2 regions of the Phytobacter sp. V91 genome follow, and region 1 is predicted to be linked to the other one. Evidence: predicted binding sites of a transcription regulator. Region 1 holds the regulator's gene; the other holds the start of a gene.
The links. The regulator PhoB, encoded in region 1, activates phosphate uptake and scavenging genes when phosphate is short. The targets are predictions, from matches to a motif close to CTGTCATAAAACTGNCNNAT.

Region 1 (8,227 bases):
CCATCACCAGCGTCGGCATCAACCATGCCAGACCTTGCTCTGCCAGCGGCAGGCGCTGCGTCCAGGCAGGAAGGATATCAGCAAATGCTGACGCCTTGATACCGTCCAGCACGCCAAACAGCAGGCTGATAAACATCGCCGGGGCAATAACACGCGTAGAACTACGCCACCACGAGCGGGTGAAGCTTAACACGACCAGGGCGATACAAGGCGGATAGATCATCGTCAGTACCGGAATGGAGATCTGAATCAGGTGGCTCAGCCCCAGATTCGACACCGCCATGGAGAAGATGCCAAGAATAAACACCAGCGTGCGGTAGGAGAGCGGCAGGTACTGGGCAAAGAATTCCGCACAGGCGCAGGTCAGGCCAACCGCCGTTACCAGGCAGGCGATAAAAATCAGCGCCGCCAGCAGGAAGCTCCCGGCGCCGCCAAAGGTATGAGCCACATAGGCATGCAGAATGGCAGCGCCGTTAGCTGACTGATCCACAAGCGTTGAACTGTCGGAACCGAGACGGAACAGCGCCAGGTACAGCAGCGTCAGGCCTACGCCCGCCATCAGGCCAGCCCATACGGTGTAACGGGTCAGCAGACGCGCTTCGGTGACCCCACGTGAACGGGCAGCGTTAACAATAACGATCCCGAAGACCATGGCGCCCAGGGTGTCCATCGTCAGGTAGCCATTCACAAAACCGTTGGAGAAGGCCGCATGCTGATAGGCGTCCATCGCGTGGCTGATAGGACCAGCGGGCCAGATAATCGCCGCAACGGAGAGAATAATCAGGGCAATAATTTTCAGCGGCGCGAGGAAGTTGCCAACGGTATCGAGCAGTTTTCCCGGATAGAGCGACACCAGGATCACCAGCGTAAAATAGATGATGCTGTAGATCAGCAGCGGCAGAGAACCTTCACCCGTCAGAGGAGCGATCCCTACCTCAAACGACACGGTGGCAGTACGCGGGGTTGCAAACAGCGGCCCTACCGCCAGATAGCACACCGTCGCCAGCAGAACGCCCGCCACTTTACCAATGGGCGTACTGAGGCTGTCCACCCCACCGCCGACCTTCGCCAGCGCCACCACGGTGAGAACAGGAAGTCCCACTGCGGTTATCAGAAAGCCAATTGACGCAGTCCAGACGTGCTCGCCTGCCTGCAAACCGACCATCGGGGGGAAAATGATATTGCCTGCGCCGACGAAGAGCGCAAATGTCATAAAGCCCAGAGCAACAATGTCTCGTGGTTTTAAATGATGGGTCATAAACGTTTACTGCCTGTGGATGTGGTGATGCAAGTGGTGAAATTTTCGCCTTGCGCTGCGGAACATTACAGCGCCAAGAGCCTGAAAGTGAAGCGCAAAACACTTCACTCTTCGCGTGGTGGAGAATAGTTTTTTGATTTACCACGCAAATACAGTGAGTCTGACGACTCACGGGGCGCAATTTAAACGCTTATAACGTTTAAAGGCAATAAGGGATCGCAAAACCAGATGGTTATGCCAGAGTGAAAAAGAATACCAGATGATATCTCTGTATATAAGAAAAACAGATGGCTAATCATGCGAACAAAAAATCAGCGCAGACATATTCTACGGATGAATAGAAGGAAAAATGGGTGAAAAGGAGAGTATTCTGACAGGAGTGGAAAGAAAAGCTGACACCTGCGGCGTCAGCTTGCGTTCCTCGCCACCAGCCGTTCTGGCAGGGTAAAGCTAAAGCGGGTCCCTTTTCCGGGCGTGCTGTCGATATCCAGCTTGCTGTCATGGTGATTAACCGCATGCTTAACAATCGCCAGCCCCAGTCCACTGCCACCGGTCTGTCGGGAGCGGGCCTTGTCCACCCGGTAAAAACGCTCCGTCAGACGCGGAATATGTTCAGCCGCAATCCCCGGACCGTTATCCTCAACGCTAAACTGCACGCCCTGAGCCACACGCTGCCAGCTCACGGTAATGTGCGTTCCCGGTGGCGTATGGTTAACGGCGTTGTAGACGAGATTTGAGATTGCGCTGCGCAGTTGTTCCTCATTACCCAGCACTTTGACGGCATTATCGACCACAAACTCCAGTTCATGCTTTTTGTGGCTCAGGGTCTGGGCTTCCCTTTCAACCACCCGCAGCATTATGGGGACATCGATAATTTCATTAGGTGGAATAATTGGCGCCGCTTCGATTTTCGATAACGTAAGCAACTGTTTAACCAGCCCTTCCATGCGTGAAGTTTGCTCACGCATGGTATGTAAGGCTTTCTCGCGCGGCAGCCCTTCCAGAGTCTGCTCCTGCATCATCTCCAGATAGCCCTGCAGCACGGTAAGCGGCGTACGCAATTCATGGCTGACGTTGGCAAAAAAGTTACGTCTCGCCCCTTCCAGCTGATGCATCTGCGTGACATCGCGCGCCACCATTAACAACTGGTGCTCACTGTAGGGCATCACGCGGATCTCAAGATGACGGCCATTGTTAAGCACCAGATTAAGCGGACGGACAAAATTCCGTGCTTTATGGTAGCGAGTAAATTCAGGGTAACGCAGCAGGTTGAGAATATTTTGTCCGTTATCGTCCGGCCAGCGTAAATTAAGCAGCTGCTGAGCCAGGCCATTACACCAGAAAATGGCCCCCTCTTCGGTGGTCAGAACGACCGCATCCGGTAAAGATTCAGCCCCGCTGCGAAAACGTTTAATCAGATTTCCCAGCTCACGACGCCGTTTTTTATTCCGCATCTGCATCTGATGCAGGCCATACAACAGCGGTTCCCAACTCCCTGTCCCTGGCGGAGGGGTCATACTTTTATCGACCCATAACCACCAGGAAAGCCGCATTAAATTCCAGAAATGCCAGGCCAGTAATCCGGTCACCGCCAGCAGTAAAAACCACGGCAGATAACCAAAAAATGCTCCGAGCAGTGCCGCTGGTAAACAGCACAGGATGAGTTCGAGTACCAGCCTTTTCCATGACAGCCGTTCCAGCACGCGTCACACTCCTGTCAGATTTCAGAAACGGGTTGAGAACCGGTAACCCGTGCCGCGAACTGTTTGTACCATCCGATCGTGACCACTGTGTTCCAGCGCCTTACGCAAGCGGCGAATATGCACATCCACCGTCCGGTCTTCAACATACACGTTGGTTCCCCAGACGTGGTTCAGCAACTGTTCGCGGCTGTAGACGCGTTCAGGATGGGTCATAAAGAAGTGCAGTAGCTTAAACTCTGTCGGCCCCATGTCCAGGGGATTCTCGCCCGTCATCACGCGGTGGGAGCTCGGATCGAGACTCAGCCCCTGCATTTCGATGACTTCTTCTACCGCCATCGGCGAGATACGTCGCATCACCGCTTTGATGCGTGCGACCAGCTCTTTTGGCGAGAACGGCTTGGTAATGTAATCATCAGCGCCGGTTTCAAGGCCCCGAACCCGGTCCTCTTCTTCCCCGCGGGCGGTCAGCATCATCACCGGGATTTCACGGGTCATGGCTTCACGTTTCAGGTGTTTGATAAACTGAATACCTGAGCCACCCGGCAACATCCAGTCGAGCAAAACCAGATCGGGCCAGGGTTCATTAAGTTGGTTCACCGCGCTGTCATAATCTTCCGCTTCGACAGGTTGAAAGCCGTTTTGCTCAAGCACAAAGCAAACCATTTCACGGATGGGTGCTTCATCTTCTACGACCAGAATGCGTCTTGCCATAATTTGCCCTGTTTAATTAAGTCATCAGTCAATCGCGGCGTCAGTATGCGTCACTTTTGTGACAGATTTATGAAACAAATGACCGACAGATGACCCCAGCCGCCGTTTTATGACAGCGATGATTCGCTTTCGCTGGCAGCGCATATGCCCTTGAATGTTATAATCCTGTTTACGCTTTTTTGCCACGGAACCGCTATGCGCATCATTCATACTTCGGACTGGCACCTCGGTCAGAACTTTTACAGCAAAAGTCGGGCCGCAGAACACGACGCCTTTCTCACCTGGCTGCTGGCAACCGCAGAACACCATCTGGTTGATGCGATTATTGTCGCAGGCGATATCTTCGATACCGGCTCTCCGCCAAGCTATGCCCGCGAACTCTATAATCAATTTGTGGTGAAGCTACAGAGCACCGGCTGTCATCTGGTGGTGCTGGCGGGCAACCACGATTCCGTCGCTACCCTCAATGAATCGAAAGATATTCTCGCCTGGCTAAAAACCACCGTGGTCGCCAGCGCGGGCAGCGCGCCCTTTGTTTTACCGCTGCGCGATGGCTCAGCCGGGGCAATTTTTTGCCCGGTTCCTTTTTTACGCCCGCGCGACATTGTCACCAGCCAGGCGGGGCTTTCCGGCGCGGAAAAACAGCAGCATCTGCTGGGGGCGATTACGGATTATTATCAGCAGCAATATGACGCGGCCTGCACCCTGCGCGGCGACAGGCCGCTGCCCATTATTGCCAGCGGACATCTCACCACCGTCGGCGCCAGCAAAAGTGATGCGGTGCGCGAAATCTATATCGGCACCCTTGATGCCTTCCCGGCGCAGAACTTCCCGCCAGCGGATTACATCGCGCTTGGGCATATTCATCGCCCACAAAAAATTGGCGGTCAGGAGCATATCCGCTATTGCGGCTCCCCTATTGCCCTGAGTTTCGATGAAACCGGCAAAAGCAAATATGTCAATTTAGTGACATTCAGTGACGGAAAGCTGGCCGAAGTCACCCCGCTGGAGGTTCCCGTTACCCAGCAATTAGGCGTTGTCAAAGGCGATCTTGCCGCCATCAGCTCGCAGCTCACGCAGTGGAAAGGTAATCACGCCGACTCTCCGGTCTGGCTCGATATTGAAATCACCACCGATGACTACCTCAGCGATATGCAGCGCAGGATCCAGGCGCTGACTGCCGAACTGCCGGTGGAGGTCCTGCTGGTTCGTCGCAGCCGCGAACAGCGGGAGCGCATTCTCGCCAGCGAGCGGCGCGAGACATTAAGCGAACTCAACGTTGAAGAGGTCTTCGCCCGTCGTCTCGCGCTGGAAGAACTCGATGAGACGCAGTACGCCCGACTACAGGCGCTGTTTATGCAGACAGTGCATGCCTTACAGCAGGAGCACGACGCATGAAAATTCTTAGCCTGCGCCTGAAAAATCTCAACTCACTGAAAGGTGAGTGGAAGATAGATTTTACCGCCGAGCCTTTTGCCAGTAATGGCCTGTTTGCCATTACCGGCGCGACCGGAGCAGGGAAAACCACCCTGCTGGATGCCATATGCCTCGCGCTTTACCATGAAACGCCACGGCTGAATAATGTCTCGCAATCCCAGAATGATTTGATGACCCGCGGCACTGCCGATTGCCTCGCGGAGGTGGAGTTCGAAGTCAAAGGCATTGCCTATAGAGCCTTCTGGAGCCAGACCCGCGCCCGCAATCAGCCGGATGGCAACCTGCAGGTGCCGCGCGTTGAGCTGGCGCAGTGCGCGGATGGCAAAATCCTGGCGGATAAAGTCAAAGATAAGCTTGAGCTGACCGCATCGCTCACCGGGCTGGATTATGGCCGCTTTACCCGTTCGATGCTGCTTTCCCAGGGGCAGTTTGCTGCCTTTCTGAATGCCAAACCTAAGGAGCGGGCAGAGTTACTGGAAGAATTAACCGGTACCGAAATCTATGGCCGGATCTCCGCTGATGTCTTTGAAAAACATAAGATAGCCAAAACAGAGCTGGAAAAATGTCAGGCTCAGGCCGAAGGCGTTGTCCTGTTTAATGATGAACAACGTGAGACGTTGAATAAAAGTTTGCAGGCACTTACTGACGAGGAGCAGCGCCTGCTGAACGGGCAGCGAGAAGCGCAAACCCAGCTAAACTGGCTCAATCGCAGCCATGAATTGCAGCTCGCTCATCAGCGCGCACAAGCCGCCACGGTGCAGGCCCAGCAGGCATACGAGCAGGCGCAGCCCGAGCTGACCCGGCTCAACCGCGCCCAGCCGGCATTACAACTGCGCCCGGTCTGGGAGCAGGTGCAGGAGCAACGCCAGGTACAGCAGCGTAGCGTCCAGCAAAATGATGAAGTGAATACTCGCTTACAAGCCAGTCGCGACCTGCGTGGACGCATTCGCGCCAGCGCGGCCCATCAACACGCCCAACTGATGGCATCGCAAACCACTCTGAAGAGCTGGCTGAGTGAACATCAACGTTTTCAGCGCTGGCAAAATGAACTGGCCGGCTGGCGGGCGATGCTTAACCAGCAGGACGGTGACAAAAAACCCTGGCAGGCGCTGCTGGCGCGCATTGAGCAAAATGAGCTGAAACTGCGTGGCCTGATGGACATCTCTCTGGAGATGAGCCCCGAAGAGGTGAATGCCGCCATGACGTTAAGTGCGCAACAGCGTCCGCTGCGCCAGCGACTGCATGCCCTGCACGCCCGTTTCGCACCGCTGCAAAAACATCTCGCCCAGCGTCAGCAAAGCCTGACGGAGCTAAAAGCCAGCCAGGAAAGATGCGATGCCGAGCTGTTAAGCAAACGTGCGCAATATAAAGATAAAAACCAGCTACTGACCGAGATCCGTAAGGTCTGCGAGCTGGAAGATCGTATCCACAGTCTGGAGAACGAGCGCGCCCGTCTCCAGCCGGGCCAGCCGTGCCCGCTTTGCGGCTCCGCAGAACACCCGGCCATTGCGGAGTATCAGGCCATGGTGCCGGGAGCCAACCATGCCCGTCGCGATGCGCTGGATCTGGAGGTCCGTAAGATGGCCGAGGACGGTGTTGCCCTCAGCGCGCGTCTGAAAGGACTGGCGGAGCAGTATGAAAAAGAAGAACGCCAGGCCAGAATCTTGCAGCAGGATGAGCAGGCCCTGCAACAGGAGTGGGTGCAACTGTCTGCCGACCTTGGGATCGGTATGCAACCGCAGCACGATCTCACCAGCTGGCAGGCCAGCCAGGATGCCTATGAACATCAGCTTTATCAGTTAAGTCAGCGTCTGACATTACAGAACCAAATCAGTGAACAGCGCCAGCAGGTGGCGCAATATCAGCAGACCGCCGATGCCCGCAGGATGGCACTCACCGCAAGTCTGGAGCCGCTGGGGCTCAGGGTTCCGGCTGAAGGTGAAGAGGCGTCATGGCTGGCAGAACGCAGCGCCGAAGCGCAGCTGTGGCAGGATAAACAGAACGAATTCACGGCCCTGCATGAGCGTATCGCGCAGCTCTCTCCTCTTCTGGAGACGCTGCCGGAAGAAGACGTCGCCGGGAGTCCTCAGCCTGAGCCTCTGGACAACTGGCAGCAGGTGCATAACCGCTGTGTTTCGCTGCAAAGCCAGTGGCAAACCCTGCAACAACAGCTCGCTCAGGAAACGCAACGACTGGCCGCACTGGAGAAACAATTCGCCGCAGCGCTGGCAGAAAGTGAGTTTGCCAGCCAGCAGGCATTTCTGGATGCGTTGCTCGATGACGTGGAGCGCCAGCGGCTCGAACAACTCCGCCAGAAGCTGGAGAATGCCTGCCAACAGGCTCAGACGCTGGTCAGTAGCGCTGAACAGGTGCTGAAGACCCATATCGCCCAGCCGCCAGCAGCAATGGATGAGCAGGAAACGGCGGAGAAAAGTCAGGAAACGCTCGCAGCGCTAACGAGCCAGCTGAGGGAAAACACCACCCGCCAGGGAGAATTGCGCCAGCAGCTTAAGCAGGATGCCGGGAACCGTCAGCGCCTGCAGACCCTGATGCTGGAGATTGAGCGGGTCAGGGAACTCTGCGACGACTGGGGTCATCTGGCGCAGTTGATTGGCTCCAAAGACGGGGATAAATTCCGTAAGTTCGCCCAGGGGTTAACGCTCGATAACCTGGTATGGCTGGCAAACAACCAGCTTAACCGACTGCACGGGCGTTACCTGCTCAAGCGCAAAGCCAGCGAAGCGCTGGAGCTGGAAGTGGTGGATACCTGGCAGGCGGATACCGTGCGTGATACGCGTACGCTTTCGGGCGGCGAAAGCTTCCTCGTCAGCCTTGCGCTGGCGCTGGCGCTGTCAGACCTGGTGAGCCACAAAACCCGCATCGATTCGCTGTTCCTCGATGAAGGTTTTGGCACACTCGACAGTGAAACACTGGATACGGCGCTCGATGCTCTTGATGCGCTGAACGCAACGGGAAAAACCATTGGTGTTATCAGCCACGTCGAAGCGATGAAAGAGCGGATCCCGGTACAGATCAAGGTCAGGAAGATTAACGGACTGGGGTACAGCAAACTGGATAAAATCTTTGCGCTGGAGTCCTGACAACTTCCCGGCAATCA
Region 2 (8,227 bases), on a different contig from region 1:
CCGCCACCGAACCGGAATCGGCGAGGAAGACGCACTCCAGATCCTCTGGCGTCATCGCCACCAGTTTTCGGCACAGCGCCACCGCCGGGGGATGGGTTATCCCGCCAAACATCACGTGCGACATGCTGTCAATTTGCGCTTTCATCGCCGCATTCAGCGCCGGGTGGTTGTAGCCATGGATTGCTGCCCACCAGGATGACATGCCGTCGATCAGGCGCTCGCCGCCGCTGAGGATCAGCTCGCAGCCCTCCGCCGAGTGCACCGGGTAAACCGGCAGGGGAGAGGTCATCGAGGTGTACGGGTGCCAGATATGGCGCTGGTCAAAGCTGAGATCGTCCATTGTCATAATCGACTTGTAAACCAAATTAAAAACATTTAGGTTTACCATTCTACACCGAATAACGACGTATTAACATATTTTGGAGATGCCAATGGCTCACCACGCACGCTGGACTTTGTCGCAGGTCACTGAACTTTTTAACAAACCCCTTCTCGAACTGCTGTTTGAGGCACAAACCGTGCATCGCCAGCATTTTGATCCCCGCCAGGTTCAGGTCAGTACGCTTTTGTCGATCAAGACCGGCGCCTGCCCGGAAGACTGTAAATATTGCCCGCAAAGCGCACGCTACAAAACCGGGCTGGAAGCCGAACGACTGATGGAGGTCGATCAAGTGCTGGACTCGGCGCGGAAAGCGAAAAATGCCGGATCGACCCGTTTCTGTATGGGGGCCGCCTGGAAGAATCCCAACGATCGCGATATGCCGTATCTGGAGCAGATGGTGGAAGGGGTGAAAGCAATGGGCCTTGAAGCCTGTATGACGCTCGGTACCCTCAGTGAAAGTCAGGCGCAGCGGCTGGCCCATGCCGGGCTGGATTACTACAACCATAACCTCGATACTTCGCCGGAATTCTACGGCAATATTATCACCACCCGTAGCTATCAGGAGCGCCTGGATACGCTGGGCAAAGTGCGCGACGCCGGGATAAAAGTCTGCTCCGGCGGCATCGTCGGACTCGGTGAAACGGTCAAAGACCGCGCCGGATTGCTCCTGCAACTGGCAAACCTACCCACGCCACCGGAAAGTGTGCCGATCAACATGCTGGTGAAGGTGAAGGGAACGCCGCTGGCGGAAACCGAGGATGTGGATGCCTTTGATTTTATCCGCACCATTGCCGTGGCGCGCATTATGATGCCAGCCTCCCATGTCCGCCTCTCCGCCGGGCGCGAGCAGATGAATGAACAGACCCAGGCGATGTGCTTTATGGCCGGGGCAAACTCCATTTTCTACGGCTGCAAATTGCTTACGACCCCGAACCCGGAAGAGGACAAAGACGTCCAGCTGTTCCGCAAACTGGGGATTAACCCCCAGCAGACGGAAGTCCTCAATGGCGACAATGAGCAGCAGCATCGGCTGGAGCAGCAATTGCTGCATGCCGATACCGATCAGTATTACAACGCTGCCGCTGTATGAGCTGGCAGCAGCGTATCGACGAGGCAATCGCCTCCCGTCGCCAGAGCGATGCCCTGCGTACCCGCCAGTGCGTGAGTCAGGGGGCAGGGCGCTGGCTGGTGCAGGACACGCGGCGCTACCTCAATTTCTCCAGCAACGATTACCTGGGATTAAGTACTCACCCGGCGGTGATCCGCGCCTGGCAGCAGGGCGCCGAACAGTACGGCGTCGGCAGCGGCGGTTCCGGGCATGTCAGCGGTTACACCACGGCGCACCTTCTGGCAGAAGAGACGCTGGCCGACTGGCTGGGATACCCGCGCGCCCTCCTGTTTATTTCCGGCTTTGCCGCTAATCAGGCGGTGATCACCGCCCTGATGGCGAAAGAGGATCGTATTGTTGCCGACAGGCTAAGCCATGCCTCACTGCTGGAAGCGGCGAGCCTTAGCCCGGCACAGCTGCGTCGTTTTGCCCATAACGATACTGCCCATCTGGCGAGCCTGCTGGAAAAACCGCTAAGCGCAGAGCAACTGGTGGTGACTGAAGGGGTGTTCAGCATGGATGGCGATAGCGCGCCGCTGGCCGATATCCTCAGGGCAACCCGTAAGGCGAACGGCTGGTTGATGGTCGATGATGCCCACGGGATAGGCGTGTGGGGCGACGAAGGGCGCGGCAGTTGTGATGCCCAGCAGGTGAAACCGGACATTCTGGTGGTCACTTTCGGTAAAGGCGTGGGGCTGAGTGGGGCTGCGGTACTCTGTAGCGCGTCGGTGGCCGACTATCTGTCGCAGTTTGCCCGCCATCTTATCTACAGCACCTCGATGCCGCCTGCCCAGGCGCTGGCGCTTTGCGCATCTCTTAAGGTGATTCGGGGTGAAGAGGGGATGGCCCGGCGAGAAAAACTGGCCAGCCTGATTAGCCACTTTCGCCAGGGGGCGGCGTCGCTCAGGATGCAGGTCACCGCATCAAACAGCGCGATCCAGCCGTTGATTGTCGGAGAAAACAGCCGGGCGCTGGGGCTGGCCAGTACCCTGCGCGAACGAGGATGCTGGGTGACGGCGATCCGTCCGCCAACGGTGCCATCCGGCACGGCGCGTTTGCGGCTGACGCTTACTGCCGCCCACGAACCTGAAGATATCCACCAGTTGCTGGAGCTGCTGCATGACGCCGGTTAACAAACAGGCCGTAGCTGATGCCTTTGGCCGGGCAGCACCGCACTACCGCCAGCATGATGGGCTACAGCGCCAGAGCACGGCATTATTGCTCTCGCGTCTTGGTGAGCTACCTGTCCGCAAGGTGCTGGACGCCGGATGTGGCCCGGGCGCTACCGGGCATCACTGGCAGCAGCGAGGCGCAGAGGTGACGGCGCTGGATCTCAGCCCGCGAATGCTTGAAGAAGCACGCCTTCAGCGAACGGCGCAGCACTATATTCAGGGCGATATCGAGGCCATGCCTCTGCCTGAGGCACACTTTTGCCTTGCCTGGAGCAACCTTGCGGTGCAGTGGTGCAACTCCCTGCCGCAGGCGCTTAATGAGCTGTACCGGGTGGTGCGACCGGGAGGCGAGATTGCCTTCACGACCCTTGCCGGAGGCTCTTTAGCGGAGCTGCATCAGGCCTGGCAGGCGGTGGATTCCGGGGAGCATGCCAACCGCTTTTTACCGCCAATGCAGATTTACCATGCGCTGCGCGGCTGGCAGTTTACCGCTGGCGTGGAAACTATCACGCTGCATTTTGCGGATGCCGCAGAAGCCATGCGTTCACTCAAAGGCATTGGCGCAACCCATCTGCACGGCGGGCGCAGCGGTGGGCTGACGCGCGGCAAACTGCAGCAATTGCAGCATGCCTGGCCGCAGGAAAACGGACTTTTCCCGTTAAGCTATCAACTATTCTGGGGGGTTATCCGCCGTGACTGAACGTTATTTTGTGACCGGGACGGACACTGAAGTGGGTAAAACGGTCGCCAGCTGCGCATTGCTACAGGCGGCAAATTTACGCGGGCTGCGTACCGCGGGATATAAACCTGTCGCCTCGGGCTGCGAGATGACGCCGGAAGGGCTACGTAATAGTGATGCGCTGGCGCTTCAGCAAAACAGCAGCGTGCCGTTGCCTTATGCAATGGTCAACCCCTGGACTTTCGCTGAGCCAACCTCGCCGCACATCGTCAGCGCTGATACGGGCACGCCAATTGTGCCTGAGGAGATGTCTGCCGGATTACGTCAGCTGGAAAGCAGTGCGCAGTGGGTGCTGGTGGAAGGCGCGGGAGGCTGGTTTACCCCCTTGTCGGAGAGTTACACCTTCGCCGACTGGGTGATTGCCGAGCAACTGCCGGTGATTCTGGTGGTGGGGGTTAAACTGGGCTGTATTAATCACGCCATGCTCACAGCACAGGCCATTACCCAGGCCGGGTTAACGCTGGCCGGATGGATTGCCAATGATGTACAACCGCCTGGCAGACGGCACAACGAATATCTTGCGACCCTGCGGCGCGTGTTGAAAGCCCCTCTGCTCGGGGAAATTCCCTGGCTTTCACACGCGCCAGACGATGCGCAAAAAGGTCATTATCTCGATCTCAGCGTGCTGACTCCGGCGTCATCCAGTGCGAGAGTAGCCCCTCGTCCAGTTGCTTAACGTCCCCCTCGGCGACGTTACGTCCCCGATGCAGCAGGCAGAACCGATCCGCCACCCGGCGGATAAAATTCAGGTGTTGTTCAGCCAGCAGAATGGTCATGCCCAGATCCTGATTCAGGCGCACGATCAGATTCCCGAGCTTATGAATAAACGCCTGGCCCAGACCCCGGGTCGGCTCGTCAAGGATCAACAGGCGTGGGCGGTTGATCATCGCCCGCGCCATCGCCAGCTGATATTGATTATCTTCCGATAATCCGCTCCCTTTCACCTGACGAAAGGCATAAAGCTCTGGAAACAGATCATAAATTTCACTGCTTACCGCATTGCGGGGGGCCGGGCCTGCCAGCAGCGCGATATGCAGGTTCTCCTCGACCGTTAGCTGGGAGAAGATCCTCCTGTCCTGAGGCACATAACCGATGCCCATAGCCGAACGGTGCTCTGCCTGCCAGTGCAGCATATCCTGTGGGGGTCCACTGGCGTCCTGCCAGACCATACTGCCGCTTTCAACGGGTAAAAACCCGGTAATGCAGTTAATCAGGGTCGTTTTGCCCATACCCGGCAGGCCGATAACGGAGGTACAGACGCCTGGAACTAAATCGAGGTCGACGTTCCACAACGTATGCTGATTGCCGTAATACTGGTTCACTGAACGTAAGCTCAACATAATCCGCTCCTTCTCTCGATTTGAGGTCAGGATCAGTCTGCAAAAGGCTTGCCAAAACGTAAAAGGTGTTTGCTTTTCAGATAAGGATGAGAAAACAGGTATTTAAAATCCCTTTTCGCCAAAAATGGCGAAAATCCGTGCACTTTGTCAGTGCTTACCCTGACGCTTATGGTGCAGCAAAATGGGTAAAATGTGAGCACGATCGCAGGCGGTTTTGCCGTTTCGTTAGCAATTATTCTGCGAAAATAAGCGATAAAAATTTTTTACGACGCTAAAAACACAGCCAGTCAGCAATCTGTGGACTCAGGGTGCGCATGGGCTGGAGAGAGTTATCCACTATTCCTGTGGATAACCTTGTGTATTAGAGTTAGAAAAAGTGCGATAAGCGAGTAAACACGCGGCCTGCGCCTGAATTGATGCGAAAGGCGGCTTTTGATGAAAAGTGTTTTTTATCAATTAGTTAAATAAAAGCAATGGTTGTAAGAAAAGTGTCACCCGCTGCCACAAAACTTTCATTACCTCCCTTGACAAATGTTAAAAAACGAAATGTTCTGGGGATAACCCGTAAGGGCAGGTGTTTTGTTCCAGTCTGGTCGGTTTTCATGGTCAGCAAACACTGTTGCGACCCTGGCTAGTACAGATCCACGATAATGCCACTGTTTTTTCATCCAGTATATATTACTGGCAAATCTCCGCGTGGTGAGTAAAATTACTTTCCTGCCCGCTCATTCCTTCATCAGGTAGCTGTTCACATGAGTAAACCGATAAAACTGCATTCTGCTTTTCGCCCCTCTGGCGATCAGCCTGAGGCTATCCGCCGCCTGAAAGAAGGCCTTGAAGATGGGCTGGCGCATCAGACGCTGCTCGGGGTGACGGGTTCAGGTAAAACCTTCACCATCGCCAACGTGATTGCCGATTTGCAGCGCCCGACCATGGTACTGGCGCCCAATAAAACCCTGGCGGCCCAGTTGTATGGCGAAATGAAAGAGTTCTTCCCGGAAAATGCGGTGGAGTATTTTGTTTCCTACTACGACTACTACCAGCCTGAAGCCTATGTGCCAAGCTCAGATACCTTTATTGAAAAAGATGCCTCAGTGAATGAGCACATTGAGCAGATGCGTCTGTCGGCGACCAAAGCGCTGCTCGAACGCCGGGACGTGATTGTGGTGGCGTCGGTGTCGGCCATTTACGGTCTGGGCGACCCGGATCTGTATCTGAAGATGATGCTGCACCTGACCAACGGCATGATTATCGATCAGCGTTCAATCCTGCGTCGTCTGGCGGAGCTGCAATATACCCGCAATGACCAGGCTTTCCAGCGCGGGACGTTCCGCGTGCGTGGGGAGGTGATTGATATTTTCCCGGCGGAGTCTGACGATATTGCCCTGCGCGTTGAGCTGTTCGATGAAGAGGTGGAACGGCTGTCCCTGTTTGATCCGCTGACCGGGCAGGTGGAATCGGTGATCCCCCGTTTTACCGTCTACCCCAAGACCCACTACGTCACGCCGCGTGAACGTATTGTGCAGGCGATGGAAGAGATCAAAAGCGAGCTGGTTATTCGCCGAAAATCGCTGATGGACAATAACAAACTGCTGGAAGAGCAGCGTCTGACCCAGCGTACCCAGTTTGATCTGGAGATGATGAACGAGCTGGGATATTGCTCGGGGATTGAAAACTACTCGCGCTATCTGTCCGGGCGTGGGCCGGGTGAGCCGCCGCCGACGCTGTTCGATTACCTGCCTGCCGATGGCCTGCTGGTGATTGATGAATCTCACGTTACCATTCCGCAGATTGGCGGCATGTATAAAGGCGACAGGGCGCGCAAAGAGACGCTGGTGGAGTACGGCTTCCGTTTACCCTCAGCCCTCGACAACCGTCCGCTGCGCTTTGAAGAGTTTGAAGCCCTCGCACCGCAGACCATTTATGTCTCTGCGACGCCTGGCAACTATGAGCTGGAAAAATCGGGCGATGAAGTGATTGACCAGGTGGTGCGTCCCACTGGCCTGCTTGACCCGGTCATTGAAGTTCGCCCAGTGGCGACACAGGTCGACGATTTGCTCTCCGAAATTCGCAAACGCTCACCCATTAACGAGCGCGTGCTGGTGACGACCTTAACCAAGCGGATGGCGGAAGATCTGACGGAATATCTGGAAGAGCATGGAGAGAAGGTGCGCTATCTGCACTCGGATATCGATACCGTCGAACGTATGGAGATCATCCGCGATTTGCGCCTTGGGGAGTTCGACGTGCTGGTCGGCATCAACCTGCTGCGTGAAGGCCTGGATATGCCGGAAGTCTCGCTGGTGGCGATTCTGGATGCCGATAAAGAAGGCTTCCTGCGCTCCGAGCGCTCACTGATCCAGACCATTGGTCGCGCGGCCCGTAACATCAACGGTAAAGCTATTCTGTATGGCGATAAAATCACGCCGTCGATGGCTCGCGCCATTGGCGAAACCGAGCGTCGTCGCGAGAAGCAGCATCAGTACAATGAAGATCACGGCATTACGCCGCAGGGCCTGAATAAGAAAGTGGTCGATATTCTTAGCCTTGGGGAAAGCCTCGCTAAAACCCGGGCGAAGAGCCGCGGAAAATCCCGGACTCCGGCTCAGGCAGACGCCGCCGAGCGGGCGCTGACGCCAAAAGCGTTGCAGCAAAAAATTCATGAGCTTGAAGGGCAGATGATGCAGCATGCGCAAAATCTTGAATTTGAGGAAGCGGCAAAATGCCGCGACAAGCTGCAGCAGCTGCGGGAGCTCTTTATTGCGGTGTCATAATATGAGATCTGTCACGCAATGCTGACCGGTGCTTAATGTTTGCTTAATGTTGTTCCGGTACTCTTCATGCAAATTTCAGGAGAGTTCGGAATGCAAAAAGAAAACATTTATCAGTATGTTGCTGTCGCGCTATCTCTGGTCGTTGTTATTGCCTTTAGCCATACCTGGGTACTCAGTTATTAAACGCGCTTAACGCGACACCGGTTTGAACCTCACCCATGCCCGCACGCCGGGCGTGGGTTGTCGGTTATGCAAAAAGAATTGTGCATCATGTAACTGGGCGATCCGTGTCACAATACTCAGCCCCAGCCCTGCGCCGCCATAGCGACTGTCCATGCGTACAAAAGCTTTGCTCAGCTCGCCGCTGCGTGACTCATCAATGCCAGGACCCTCATCTTCCACCGCTATTACCGGTGCTTCCCCATTTTCAATACTGATGCGGATTGTTGACGCTGGCGGGCTGTAACGGTGGGCATTTTCCACCAGATTTCTCACCAGCACGCGCAGTAAGGTTGCATCGCCAGCTACAGCCACATCTTCACTATCCTCCGGGAGCAGTAAGACCTGCTGTCGGCTGGTCAGCATGGTGTCCAGCTCGCCCCAGATGGGTAAAATAACATCGCTCATCAGCATCACCTGCTGGTAGCTACCCGCCGAGAATGACTGGCCAACCCTCGCAAGCTGCAATAGCTGGGAAATGTTATCGGTCATC

Region 2: uvrB (excinuclease ABC subunit UvrB) is a predicted target of PhoB. The motif match lies at 5,240-5,259, and genes of this name have one in related genera.

What each region holds. Positions count from the first base shown of each region.
Region 1 covers NZ_CBFFRJ010000099.1:2,108-10,334, forward strand. Annotated here, with positions in the region: gene brnQ (branched-chain amino acid transporter carrier protein BrnQ) at 1-1,258, opposite strand, end outside; gene phoR (phosphate regulon sensor histidine kinase PhoR) at 1,666-2,961, opposite strand; gene phoB (phosphate response regulator transcription factor PhoB) at 2,983-3,672, opposite strand; gene sbcD (exonuclease subunit SbcD) at 3,868-5,070, shown strand; gene sbcC (exonuclease subunit SbcC) at 5,067-8,210, shown strand.
Region 2 covers NZ_CBFFRJ010000085.1:6,357-14,583, reverse strand. Annotated here, with positions in the region: gene bioA (adenosylmethionine--8-amino-7-oxononanoate transaminase) at 1-346, opposite strand, end outside; gene bioB (biotin synthase BioB) at 432-1,472, shown strand; gene bioF (8-amino-7-oxononanoate synthase) at 1,469-2,623, shown strand; gene bioC (malonyl-ACP O-methyltransferase BioC) at 2,610-3,362, shown strand; gene bioD (dethiobiotin synthase) at 3,355-4,077, shown strand; gene ACSZO4_RS16990 (ABC transporter ATP-binding protein) at 4,019-4,741, opposite strand; gene uvrB (excinuclease ABC subunit UvrB) at 5,494-7,515, shown strand; gene pmrB (two-component system sensor histidine kinase PmrB) at 7,705-8,227, opposite strand, start outside.